4 regions of the Bradyrhizobium sp. CCBAU 51753 genome follow, and region 4 is predicted to be linked to each of the others. Evidence: riboswitches for the same ligand, from Rfam matches in the RefSeq annotation. Region 4 holds a riboswitch; each other region holds the start of a gene.

Region 1 (3,227 bases), 3.2 Mb from region 4:
CGCCAGCGTCCACTCGCCCCGGCCGCCCCAGAACGACTGCTTGATGCCGACTTCGGTCTGTTTGCCGGTGGCAAGCTGGAAGGTCTTTTGCGTGGTCGACAGCGAGATCAGATTGCCGACCGGATCGGCGCCGACCGCATACTGGCCGTAGAAGGCGAGGTTCTTGATCGGCTCATAGACCACGCCGGCGCGCCAGCTGGTGCCCGACAACGTGGTTTCAAAACTGTTCGCCGGCGTCTTGTAGTCGGTACGGTCGACATCGGGGCGGTCGTACCTGACGCCGGTCACCAGCGACAATTGATCGGTCAGCTTCAGCCGGTCTTCGGCAAACAGCGCGTATTGATTGACCATCGAATTGAAGCCCGGCGTGGTCGCCGTCGTCGTTGCGAAGAACGATCCGGGATCGAACACGTATGGGTTCACCGACGACGCGCCGCCAAACGGCGAGTTGTTGGTGTGGAAGAACTCGATGTGATTGACGTCGAATCCGGCAACGAACTGGTTGGCAAGGCCGAAGACGCGACCACTGAACGTTGCGTCCATCCGGTTGCCGGACTGTTTCTGGTCGTGGAGGATCTCGATATAGCTGGTGCGATCGATCAGCTGGGTCTTCGGATTGAAGGTGTAGTTCTCGATGTCGCGCCAGTGCCGCTGGCTGTTGAGATAATACAGCGTGTTGTTGATCCTGATGCCGTCGGCGACATCCCACTCGGTCTTGAACCGGGTCCAGCTGTCCCGGTAGCGGATGGTGCTGTCCAGCGCGTTGTAGTTCTTGAAGCGGAGCGTATCGAGGATGGTGCCGCCGACCAGCGGCGTGCCGAAATAGCGCGACGGGCTGCGGTCGCCATAGTCCTCCGACAGCGTGAAGGCGAGATTCTCCGAGGCCTGCACCCGCACCGCGGCGGAGACCACCCCGTTCGAGCTCTTGTCGCGATCGACAAAACCGTCCGACATGTTGCCGGTGGCGTTGATGCGGTAGGACACATTGGGATTGATCGGGCCGGTGCTGTCGACCGAGAGCCGCTTCGTCATGTTGCTGTCGAGCGACACCGCGGCTTCGTTGTACGGCGTATTGAGCGGCTTCTTCGGGATCACGTTGATGACGCCGCCGATCGCGCCCTCGCCGTACAGCACCGAGGCCGGGCCGCGCAGCACCTCGATGCGCTCGGTCGACCAGGTGTCGTAGGGGAACGTCAGGGTGCCGGAGCCGATATAGAAGCGGGTGCCGTCATACAGCGTCATCACCGAATTGCTGCCGGCGAAGCCGCGGGTGCTGAACGACAGCCCGCCATTGCCGGGCGCCGGCGTTGCGGTGAAGCCGGCCGCATTCTGGGTGACGGCGTCGGTCACATTATGCTGGCCGCGCTCCTCGATGGTTTGCGATCGGATGATCTCGACGCTGCCCGGCGTCTGCAGCGGCGTCAGGTTGAGACGGCTGCCGGTGCCGCCCGGCGTGTTGGCGTTGAGGGTCGGAGATGGCGCGCCCGATCCGGACGAAGCGACAGGTTGCGACAAGCCAGTGGCGGCCGCGGCGGGCGCCGCAGGTCGTGGCCGGGGCCGCGCAGCGGTGGTGGCGCCGTTGCGCTCGGCGCGCTTCGGCTTGGCGGCGGCGGGCGGCGACACCTCGACCGGATCGAGCACGGTGGTTGATCGGGCGGTCTGCGCGAGCGCTTCGGCCGGCAACAACAGTGATGACAGGGAGCAAATGAAGCCGAGGCGCGACCTGAGCGCGACGGAGGCGGGGGACGACATGAACGGACTCGCGGGTAACGTGGCACGTCACCGCGAACGCGGACACCGCATCACCCCAAGGGACACCCAAGGTAATACGCCGATCCCCACCAGGACGCCCCGCCCGATGTGCTCGCGTGTGACCACGACTGACGGCAGGTCTCCTGGCTCGCGGGTCGTCGCCTGTCGCCGCCTTCCCGGGCCTGACGGACCAGTGGCAAATTGACGAGAGGCTCGCCGCCTACAGTTGCGGGGACAGCCGCGGCATTGGGATGTCACCCGCACCGCATTCCCTTTTGATCCCCCGAAGGAGAACCGTCGGGCGGAACGATAGGTGCCGGCTCCGGGGGTGTCAATTCGACGTGAATGTCACACGCATCGTTTGCGAGATGGTGCGGCGGAAGCGACACAGCGCTAGCGGTGTCTGACGCACAGACTGTTTGCCCCGTCATCCCCGCGCAAAGGCTTCGCCTTTGCGCGGGGGTGACGGATAACTCACGCAGCGCTGAGACTGTTGCCCCGTCATCCTGAGGAGCGGCCACTTGGCCGCGTCTCGAAGGATGCACGGCCCGGCCGGTGGCCGTCGACCCTTCGAGACGCGCGCAAGAGCGCGCTCCTCCAGCGACAAAGGCGAAGCCTTTGCGCGGGGGTGACGGAAAACTTATGCTTCATGTCATCCCGCTTCAACACATCCTTGCATCACCGCATCGATCTCGGCGCGCGACAGCGCGCCCATCTCGGCGATGAAGACGATGCGTGTTCGCGGCACGCCGGGCGTGGGCGCGCCGCCGGCCGCCAAGGTCGCGCGTCCGCCGGCGAGTTGAAACACCGTCAGCCGCCCGGGCTGCTCGACCGTCTCGAACAGGCCCTTTGCCCGCGCGAGCTTTGGCGCCAACCGGCCGATCGCCTGCTGCAGCCGCGGCAGCACGATGCGCCGGTCCGACGTCCAGCTCAGCGTCTCGAACCGATCCGCCGCCGGGCGGCGCGGTGTCACGTCGCGCGGCTCCGGCATGCGGTCCGGGTCGATCGGGAACAGCAGCGCGGCGGGTACCTCGCCGTGATCGGCGTCGACCACCACGGCCGCCGGACGCTGTGCGCGGATCGCCTCACGCGTCGCCGCGCGCGCGCCAGGGTCCGCGAGGTCCACCTTGCTCAACGCCACCACATCGGCCGCGCGGAGCTGCGAGCGCAGCAGCGCGTCGTTCAATGCGGCCGGAGGCTGCGTGGCATCGACCACGCACAGCACCGTCTCCAGCGGCGCCTCCTTCCAGATCACCGGATCCATCAAATTGCGCACGATGTCGGAAGGATCGGCGATGCCGCTGGTCTCGATCACGATGAACTCCGGGCGCGGGTCGCGCCGCAGCAGCGTGGCCAGCGTGCGGATCAGATCGCCTTCCAGCGTGCAGCAGATGCAGCCATTGCTCAGGCTGACCACGCCATCGCTGCTACCTGCGATCAGCTCGGCATCGATGTTGATGGCGCCGAAATCGTTG
Region 2 (3,227 bases), 1.9 Mb from region 4:
GAGAACGTATCGGTGATGCGGTGCTCGATGCCGAGATGCAGCGCGTATTGCGTCTCGTCGCTGTCGAGCGGCGTCGCCTGCGCATCGAACGCGAACGGCGCATTCGGGTCATAGCGGTCGCGCGCCGAAAGGTGGGTGTTCTGCACCCGTGCGCCATACGAAAAATCAGTCGTCGGCAGCACGCCGATGGTGTGCTGCCAATAGCCGGCCACGGACTGCTGCTCGAGATTGTAGATGTGGGTGGGGTCGACGCCCTGGAAGGCGCCGCGCGCCTGGCGGAACGTCGTGTCGTAATAATCGATACCGGTCAGGATCGTCGACGGCATGCCCAGCATGATGGTCTTGACGCTGAGCCGTGGCGTCAGCGACGAGGTGTCGAGCGCCGCGTCGTTGTAGGTCGAGGCGAAGCTGATGGTCGGCACCGTGCCGAAGAACGCGCTCTGGGTGTCGCGCTGCCGCCAGCCGCCGTCGACGATCAGGTCGACGCCGTTGATCAGGGTCTTGGTGAAGCCGGTGGTGACGCTCGCGGTCTGCTGGTTGGCGTGGTCGAACGGCGTGGCGGCGCCGCGCCGATCGGTGGCGAGCTCATTGAGCCCGATCGACGGATCGACCAGCCGGCCGCCGGGCAGGCCGAGCTTCTGGTCGCTGCCGGTGACGGTCAGGAACGCGGTGAAATCAGGCGTGGTGTAGTTGACGTTGCCGACCGCGTTGCGCTGGTCGAGCGCATTGTTGACGCGATAGCCGTCGGACTTGATGCCGTTGCCATAGAACGAGGTCGACCACGGCCCCGCATTCAGCGCGGCGGACACCGCGGCCATCCGGGTGTTGAACGAGCCGACACCGCCTTCGGTGCGGATCGTCGCCGGCGGGCCACCGACGCCGGTCTTGGTGATGATGTTGACGACGCCGCCGACCGCGTTGTCGCCATAGAGCACGGCGCCGCTGTTGCCGCGGGTGATCTCGATGCGCTCGATCGAATCGATCGGGATGGTGGTGAGGTCGAAGCCGGCCTTGTCGATGTCGTTGAGGCGGCGTCCGTTGAGCAGGAACAGCGTGTTGTCGGAGGCGAACGCGCCGAAGCCGCGCAGGTCGACCGCGGTCTTGGCGCCGTTCGGGCCGCCATAGAGCGATTGCAGCTGCACGCCCGGCACCTGCGCCAGAATCTCCGGCAGTGATTGCGTCGGCGAATGCGCGATGTCGTCGGCGGTGATCACGGTGGAGGAGGCGCCGACGATGCCGGCGAACTGCCGGCCGCCGCCGCCACTGCCGGTCCCCGATGCCGTGCCTGACGACGCCGTGTTCGATCCGGGTCCGGTGCCCGTATTACTGGACTGTGAACTGCCTGGTGCGCGGCGGCGCGGGGCAGGCGTTTCATCGGTGGTCGGCTTGGCGCGGGTGACGTTCTGCTCGCCCGGCTTGGTGACCTCGATCGGAGGGAGCTCTCCGGCGACAGCGACCTGCTGCGCCCGCGCCGCGGCGGTGAAGAGCGCCGGCGCAAGCATTGTCATCGCGAGCAGAAGCGCGCGACGCGGCCGGATGGAAGGGAAGGAGAACATAGGCGAGGCCTCGGAATGACGGCAGTGGCACGTCACCGCGACCCAGTCTCACCATCGTGCTGGAAGCCTCAGGTGAAGCCAATGCCTGTACTCCCCGACCGACATCGTCGCGTGTGACCACGGTTGACGGCAGGTCTCCTGGCTCGCGGGTCGTTACCCTTCGTCGCCTTCCCAGGACCGAGATTCCCAGTGGCCTGTGACGAAGGATTCACCGCCTACAGTTGCGGGGGCAGCCGCGGCCTGGAGGAAGTTTCCTCGTACCGCATTCCCTTTTTATCCCACTAAGGAACCGTCCCGGTCATCTAGGGTTCGGCAGGGCGCCAGAGTCAATCCCGGCGGAAACGGGGCCGGCGTCCGGCGGCCACGGTTTTTGCCGTGTGTCGCTTGTCTGCCACGGCGATCGCTGTAAGAGCATGGATACGATGAGCGTGCAGGATTTTGCTTTTGCGGCCGAGGTCGCGGCGCGGCGCCGGTGGGGCGCGGCCGCGGCGTTGGCCGCGCTCGTGGTGCTGTTGACGCTGCTCTCGCTCGGCACCGGGCCGGTGCGGCTGTCGCCGCTCAGCGTGACCGAGGCGCTGTTCGGCGGCGGCAGCGACGTCGCGCAGGTGATCGTGCGCGAGATCCGTCTGCCGCGCACTATCCTGGCGGTTGCGATCGGCGGCATTTTGGGATTGTCGGGCGCGGCGCTCCAGGGGCTGCTGCGCAACCCGCTGGCCTCGCCGTCGCTGTTCGGCGCGCCGCAATCGGCGGCATTCGGCGCGGTGCTGGTGATCGCGCTCGGGCTTGCCGACGTGCGTTCCTATGCGCTGCCGGTGGTGGCGATCATCGCCGCGTTCGGCTCGGTGTTCGCGCTGCTTGCGATCGCCGGCCGCAATGCCGGGCTGTTGATCCTGATCCTCGCCGGGCTCGCGATCTCGAGCTTCGCGGGCGCCGCCACCGCGCTGGTGATGAACCTCTCCAGCAATCCGTTCGTGGTGCTCGAGATCGCGTTCTGGCTGCTCGGCTCGCTGGAGGACCGCAGCTTCGTCCATGTCGCGCTGGCGCTGCCTTTCATCGTCGCCGGTGCCGCCATCCTGCTCAGCCAGGCCAGCGCCTTCCGCGCGCTGACGCTGGGTGAGGAGGCGGCGCAGAGCCTTGGCGTCGATGTCGGCCGGCTGCGGCTCTTGGTGATCACCGGCGTCGCGCTCGGTGTCGGCGGCGCGGTCGCGGTGACAGGCACGATCGGCTTCATCGGCCTGGTGGCGCCGCATCTGATGCGTCCGCTGATCGGTCACGATCCGGCGCGGCTGCTGGTGCCGAGCGCGCTCACTGGATCGGCGCTGCTGCTCGCTGCCGACATCGCGGTGCGCATCATCCCGTCGACCTCGGACATCAAGGTCGGCGTCTTGACCTCGATCATCGGCGTGCCGTTCTTCCTCTATCTGATCATGCGCGAACGCCGCGCGCTCGGCGGAGGCGTGGCATGACGCTGCTTGCCGCAACCAATCTCGATACCTCGCTCGGCAGCCGCAAGGTGCTGCACGATATCTCGCTGTCGCTCGCCGCAGGCCATCTCGTCGCGCTGGTCGGCCCGAACGGCGCCGGCAAGACCACGCTGCTGCGGGCGCTGGCCGGGCTGATTCCATCCGGCGGCGAGATCAGGATCGGCGGCAATGCATTGTCGACGCTGTC
Region 3 (3,227 bases), 1.1 Mb from region 4:
CGGCCGCAAATGCCGCAAGGTCGCTGTCGGAAAACGAGAGCACCACGAGATCGGCCGGATCCTGGCCGAGGTCCCTTGGCGTCGCGGTCTCTTCGAGGCCGCGGCTCTCGCGGAAGATGACGTGCATCAGACACCCAGCCGCGCCCTGATGGCTGCTTCATCGATATCGCCGTGTTCACCGATCATGACGAGCTTTGATTGCCGCACCCGCGCACCCCACGGCATATCGAACTGGTGCCGCACCCGTTCGCCGACCGACTGCACCAGGAGCCGCATCGGCTTGCCCGCGACCGCGATATAACCCTTGGCGCGCAGCACGTTCTGCTCGCGCGCCAGCCCCTTGATCGACGCCACCAGCGCCTCGACGTCGGCGATTTCGGGCAGGTCGATCACCACCGAATTGAAGTCATTGTGCTCGTGCTCGTCCTCGCCGTCGTGATGCGACGGGCGCGATGCGAGGTCATCCTCCGCCGCCGCCGCGAGGCCCAGGATCACGCGGGCATCGATCGCGCCCTCGACCACCGGCAGCATCGGCACCTCGCGCGGCATTTCCGCGGTGATCGCCTCCTTGGCGGCCCTGATCCCTTCGGCCCCGGCGAGATCCGCCTTGGTCAGCAGCACGATATCGGCGCAGGCGATCTGGTCCTCGAACACTTCCGACAGCGGCGTCTCGTGATCGAGATTGGCGTCGGCCGCGCGCTGCGCATCGACCGCAGCCGGATCGGGCGCAAAGCGGCCGGCGGCAACGGCCTCGGCATCGGCCAGCGCGATCACGCCGTCGACCGTGATGCGCGAACGAATCTCGGGCCAGTCGAATGCTTTGAGCAGCGGCTTTGGCAGCGCGAGGCCCGATGTTTCGATCACGATGTGATCCGGCTTCACCGGGCGCGCCAAAAGCTGCTCCATCGCCGGGATGAAATCGTCGGCGACGGTGCAGCAGATGCAGCCATTGGCGAGCTCGACGATGTTCTCGGCCGGACAATCGGCATCGGCGCAGGATTTCAGAATCTCGCCGTCGACGCCTTCGCTGCCGAATTCGTTGACCAGCACCGCCAGCTTCTTGCCGTTGGCGTTCCTGATCAGATGCTGGATCAGCGTGGTCTTGCCCGATCCGAGAAAGCCGGTGACGACGGTGACCGGAATTTTGGTGAGCGCGTTCATTCTGCGGCCTCGGGTAGGACGACGGGCGGGATGCGGGCGAGCGATTGCTTGCGAAAGATTTCCGGGCGGCTGCGCCACGGCACGATGCCGTCGGGCGCCGCCGCATAGGCGGCGCTGCCTGCGATCACATCCTGTGCATTTTCCGCGGACAGCCGACCATAGACATAGGACCAACGGCCGGGCGCGCTGAGCGCGACCGAGCAGCCCTGGCTGCAGGCCGACAGGCATTCGACGGGAACCAGATTGACGCCGTCGGGCACGCCGGCGTCGAGCAGCGCGGCATGCAGCCGCGCACCGGGCGGGATTTCACCTTCGGCCAGCGTCTGCCCGGCGCGGCAGGTGATGCAGACATGCAGTGTAACGCTCATCGCCCATCCCAGATTGGCAGCGGGGGCGATGAGGCAACCGAACCGACGATGAACAAGGTTCGTTCCCCGTCGCGGAACACCCCGTCCGCCGGTTCTCACATCACTGCGCTGGCAGGTCTCCCGGCTTGCGGAGCAGGATTTTGTCCTTTGATCCCCGCCTTCCCGATTCCGTCAGGGAATCAGTGGCTTTGGGAATCTCTCCGGTCACGGTCGCGGGGGCGGCTGCGCTTCGGGCTTTCGCCCTATCGCATTCCCTCTTCGCCTGTCGTAGGACAGGAACCAACGCGGGCCCACCATTCGTCCACGGCTCCAACTTGTCAAGCCAAAGGAACGTCATGACTTCCGATGCAAACACCACTGAGGACGAAGCCGCGGACGCCGGCTCGTCGCAGGAGGCGCGGCATGCCGCCAGGATGGCGAAGAAGAAGGTCGCCCGTGACAAGATCATGGCGACCAAGAGCGGCGAAAAAGGCCTGATCATCGTTCATACCGGCGCCGGCAAAGGAAAATCGTCCTCGGCGTTCGGCATGATCGTGCGCTGCGTGGCGCACGGTTTCCCCTGCGCCGTGGTGCAGTTCATCAAGGGCGCCTGGGATACCGGCGAGCGCCGCCTGCTCACCGGACATTTCGGCGATCTCTGCCAATTCCACGCCATGGGCGAAGGTTTTACCTGGGAGACGCAGGATCGCGCCCGCGACATCTCGGCGGCGCAGGCCGGTTGGGAAAAGGCCAAGGAGCTGATCGCGGATCCGAGCTTGCGCATGGTGGTGCTCGACGAGATCAACATCGCGCTGCGCTACGATTATCTCGCGATCGCCGACGTCGTCGAATTTTTGACCACGTCAAAACCGCCGATGACCCATGTCGTGCTCACCGGGCGTAACGCCAAGGACGAGTTGATCGAGATCGCCGACCTCGTCACCGAGATGACGCTGGTCAAGCATCCGTTCCGCTCCGGCATCAAGGCCCAGCCGGGCGTCGAGTTCTGACTGAGATCGCCATGGCGCGCGCATTGATGATCCAGGGTGCCGGCTCGGACGTGGGCAAGTCGCTCATCGTCGCGGGCCTGGCGCGCGCCGCCAAACGCCGCGGCTTGCGCGTGCTGCCGTTCAAGCCGCAGAACATGTCGAACAACGCGGCCGTCACCGTCGACGGCGGCGAGATCGGCCGCGCCCAGGCGCTGCAGGCGCTCGCCGCCGGCGTCGCGCCGCACACCGACATGAACCCGGTGCTGCTGAAGCCGGAGAGCGATGTCGGCGCCCAGATCATCGTGCAGGGCAAGCGCGTCGCTACCGCCCGCGCGCGCGAATATGCCGCCATCAAGCCGACATTGATGGGCGCGGTGCTGGAGAGTTTTGCACGGCTGAAGGCGCGCGCCGATCTGGTGCTGGTCGAGGGCGCCGGCAGCCCGGCCGAGGTCAATCTGCGCAAGGCAGACATCGCCAATATGGGCTTTGCCCGCAAGGCCGACGTGCCGGTGGTGCTGGTCGGCGACATCGACCGCGGCGGCGTGATCGCGCAGCTGGTCGGCATCAAGACGGTGATCGACCCTGAAGACGCCGCGATGATCCAGGGCTTTGTCATCAACAAATTCCGCGGCGATCCCACGCTGTTCGACGACGGCTACCGGCTGATCGAGGCCCGCACCGCGTGGCGCGGCTTTGGCGTGCTGCCCTGGTTCAGCCGCGCCGGCGAGCT
Region 4 (3,227 bases):
CTCACCTCGAGGAATATCATCGCGAACAAACGACCAGTTCAAGATCGTCACTGGTCCGGTCAACATCGCCTTCATCGGCTTCTTGGTTAGTGATTGCGCGTACCGCCACCAACCCACGGTGATCGGCTTCGGCCGTGAGACATCGCCAAACAAGATCGGCGGCCGGACACAGCGCGAGCCATAGGATTGTACCCAGCCGTTTTTGGTAAATGCGAAGCCGGCGAGTTGTTCGCCGAAGTACTGCACCATGTCATTGCGCTCGAACTCACCGTGCACGAGCACGTCCAGGCCAATGTCCTCCTGCCAACGTACGGCGCGCGCCGTCTCTTCCTTGAGGAACCTGTCGTATTGGCCGTCGCTCATCGCGCCTCGCGCGTGTGCTGCGCGAGCATTACGGACCTCTGCAGTCTGCGGAAACGATCCGATCGTGGTGGTAGGAAACGCCGGTAGTTTGAAGCGCTTGCGTTGGATCTCGGCACGGCTGGCAAATGCACTGGCGCGCCGACGCGTGGTCTGGTTGATCGCTCTCATCCGGACGGCGACACTGGCATCTCGGATCTTTGGCGAGGTCCCACGGTTTGTGGTGACGCGCTCCGATTCCGCAAGAACGTCCGAAACCTTCTGATCACCTGCGAGAGCCCGCGCCAAGGTCGCAAGCTCGCGAATCTTCTGAACCGAGAATGCAAGCCAACTCTTGACGTCTGACGCGAGCTCCGTCTCGAGTTCAACGTCGACCGGCACGTGAAGCAGCGAACAGGATGGGGCGATTTGTATGCAATCCTTGCCGAGCTTCGCGATAGCGGGATCGAGCCGCTGGCGCAGTGCCGACAAATTCGTCCGCCACACATTGCGGCCGTCTATCGCGCCGAGTGACACGACCTGGTCACTTCGCCCGGCGGTAATGATCTGGTCCAATAACGCTGGCGCCCGAACCAGATCGATGTGGAGCCCGGCGACAGGTAGGCGCAAGGCGGTGGGAAGATTGTCGCCGAGGTCGCCGAAATAGCTGGCGACCATGATCTTGATGGCCGGCCCTTCCTTGACGAGCCGGTCATAGGCATGTAGCAGGGATTTTTTTTCCCCCTCATCCAGATCGAGAACCAGGCATGGCTCGTCGAACTGAACCCAATTTGCCCCGCGTTTGGTCAATTCCTGCAGAACCTCGATATAGACCGGTATCAGGTCATCCAATAGTGACAGGGGCTGGAACGCAGGATCAGCACTCTTGCCCAGCTTTAGGAATGTGACCGGGCCGATCAGGACAGGGCGAGTCTGAAAGCCGAGGGACTTGGCTTCCTCATACTCCTCGATAGGCTTGCGAGAGGACAGCCTGAAAGTCTGTCCGCGGTGAAATTCCGGGACCATGTAGTGGTAGTTGGTGTCGAACCACTTGGTCATCTCCTGCGCGGGCGCGCCATCGCCGCGAGATCCGTATCCGCAACTCGCGCTCCGGCTGTCGTATTGTGAACCGCGTGCCATGGCGAAATACGTCTTGAGGGAAACGGGCTCGGCTTTCGAGGCGTAGACTTCCGGAATGGCGCCGACCATGACACTGGTGTCGAGCACCTGGTCGTACAGCGAGAAGTCGTTCGACGGAATGACGGTTACGCCGAGGGACTTCTGGCGCGCCCAGTTGGCGGCACGTAGGCCGGCTGCGTCCTCGAGCAACTGCTGTTCGCTGATTCTTCCGGCCCAATAGCTTTCGAGCGCGAGTTTGAGCTCGCGTCTTGGACCGATGCGCGGCATTCCGAGCGTGGCAACCGGAAGTGAGAGAAGAGACATAGCGCTAACCCCATGTTGGGGGCAAAGGCCATGGCGGACGCAGGCAGGAGAAGTCGCCCGAGCGACGGCTGCTTGGCGCACCACCGGGACACCCCGCCCGTGGATGAACATATTGTCGGGGCAGGTCTCCTGGCTCGCGGGTCATTGCCGCTGTCCGGCCTTCCCGAAGCCGCGCCGGCTTCAGTGACTCTGTTGGACAGTGGCTCGCCGCTCACAGTTGCGGGGGCAGCGCCGGCATTGGCACCGGCTTCCCTCTTGGCTCCGGATCAAACGGAAACCGGAGAACCTCGACGACTTGGATTATCGGCAAGAGAACTCGGCCGTCAACCTCTCAAATTGGTGCTGCGACCTCTCTTACGCGAATGACGCTCCACAGCCACGCTTGATCGCGACGTGGAAGCCACTCTCCAGTCATAGCATATCGGAATGACCATCTCGGAGGCGCCTTGGCGTCGGGCGGCGTGTCAGATCTGTGGAAGAGACGAATGCGGCCTGCACGATGAAGATCACGCCGCCGGGCAGGACGCTTTTCATGCGGCCCGGCTTTCGAACGGTTCATAGAGCACGCTTCGATGCATCCTTGCTTCTCCACCAATAACCATGGATCAGTGTCGGATAGGCGCAAAAGATATGCGCTAAATCCAGCAGCATGCTCAGCGAACATGTTGATTTGCGACCAGCCAATCCTGGTAGGCGTCACGCCGACGTTTTTGGTGATACTGGCCAAAGCAAGCATATTCAATCACCACAACGGAAAAGAGAGCCTCGCAATGAAAATGGCTGTTTGGAGTGTCCCCGACGTCTTTGCTGCTGCCGTCTTTACGATCGGTCTGTTCGACTGGGTCGCAAGACCATTTATGGGTCGCCCCGTCAGACAGATGCTCTCGAAAGTTTGAGTAGTTCAAGCCGAAGCTAGCAAGACCTGAGGCTTTGCTCTCGCCGGTCGACCCGACTGCGTGGAAGCGCAGGCCCTCTAATGTTGACTGCAGTGACGAGCAGGCAGACGACAGGCCGATAACGTTGCGCGGGCGCGGAATGCCACCGTCTCGTCCGCCTGCTCGATTCGTGAAGTTCCTTGCACGTCGATTCCAAATCGCTCGCCGCTGAAGGGCGGCTTCGCGTCGTTGTGGGCCGCAAAGTGCCAAGCACAACAGGCTGGGGCGCCCTCGGCGTTCGTAGCAGCGGCAACGACTCCGGACCACACGGATCGATGGCGGCATACCTGCTCCCATTGGTCGTCAAGACTCCGGCAGCAAGGCATTCGCCCCGCGCCATCGAAGATTCTGTGCGTGACAAGAATCATTCACGGAAGTCGCGGCAAATAGGCTGAATGGCAACATTTAAAACGTACCTGGGTCGGGAAGTCGACAAAGACGGCACAAATCCGGTGCGAACTTCCGGCTATTGCCTGGCACGAACAATGCAAGTCCTCAGCATGTCCAGGC

Evidence for each region. Region 4 has a riboswitch for cobalamin ahead of metE (5-methyltetrahydropteroyltriglutamate--homocysteine S-methyltransferase). Riboswitches for the same ligand answer to the same signal wherever they lie in the genome.
Region 1: another riboswitch for cobalamin. It lies ahead of XH93_RS39120 (TonB-dependent siderophore receptor); the one in region 4 lies ahead of metE (5-methyltetrahydropteroyltriglutamate--homocysteine S-methyltransferase).
Region 2: another riboswitch for cobalamin. It lies ahead of XH93_RS03225 (TonB-dependent receptor); the one in region 4 lies ahead of metE (5-methyltetrahydropteroyltriglutamate--homocysteine S-methyltransferase).
Region 3: another riboswitch for cobalamin. It lies ahead of XH93_RS16265 (DUF1636 domain-containing protein); the one in region 4 lies ahead of metE (5-methyltetrahydropteroyltriglutamate--homocysteine S-methyltransferase).

What each region holds. Positions count from the first base shown of each region.
Region 1 covers NZ_CP030037.1:8,506,872-8,510,098, forward strand. Annotated here, with positions in the region: gene XH93_RS39120 (TonB-dependent siderophore receptor) at 1-1,752, opposite strand, end outside; cobalamin riboswitch at 1,868-2,066, opposite strand; gene XH93_RS39125 (GTP-binding protein) at 2,405-3,227, opposite strand, start outside.
Region 2 covers NZ_CP030037.1:711,507-714,733, forward strand. Annotated here, with positions in the region: gene XH93_RS03225 (TonB-dependent receptor) at 1-1,502, opposite strand, end outside; cobalamin riboswitch at 1,667-1,865, opposite strand; gene XH93_RS03230 (iron ABC transporter permease) at 1,979-3,022, shown strand; gene XH93_RS03235 (ABC transporter ATP-binding protein) at 3,019-3,227, shown strand, end outside.
Region 3 covers NZ_CP030037.1:3,685,335-3,688,561, reverse strand. Annotated here, with positions in the region: gene cobN (cobaltochelatase subunit CobN) at 1-127, opposite strand, end outside; gene cobW (cobalamin biosynthesis protein CobW) at 127-1,161, opposite strand; gene XH93_RS16265 (DUF1636 domain-containing protein) at 1,158-1,529, opposite strand; cobalamin riboswitch at 1,622-1,828, opposite strand; gene cobO (cob(I)yrinic acid a,c-diamide adenosyltransferase) at 1,865-2,518, shown strand; gene XH93_RS16255 (cobyric acid synthase) at 2,530-3,227, shown strand, end outside.
Region 4 covers NZ_CP030037.1:2,631,123-2,634,349, reverse strand. Annotated here, with positions in the region: gene metE (5-methyltetrahydropteroyltriglutamate--homocysteine S-methyltransferase) at 1-1,782, opposite strand, end outside; cobalamin riboswitch at 1,884-2,087, opposite strand; gene XH93_RS11745 (hypothetical protein) at 2,445-2,678, shown strand.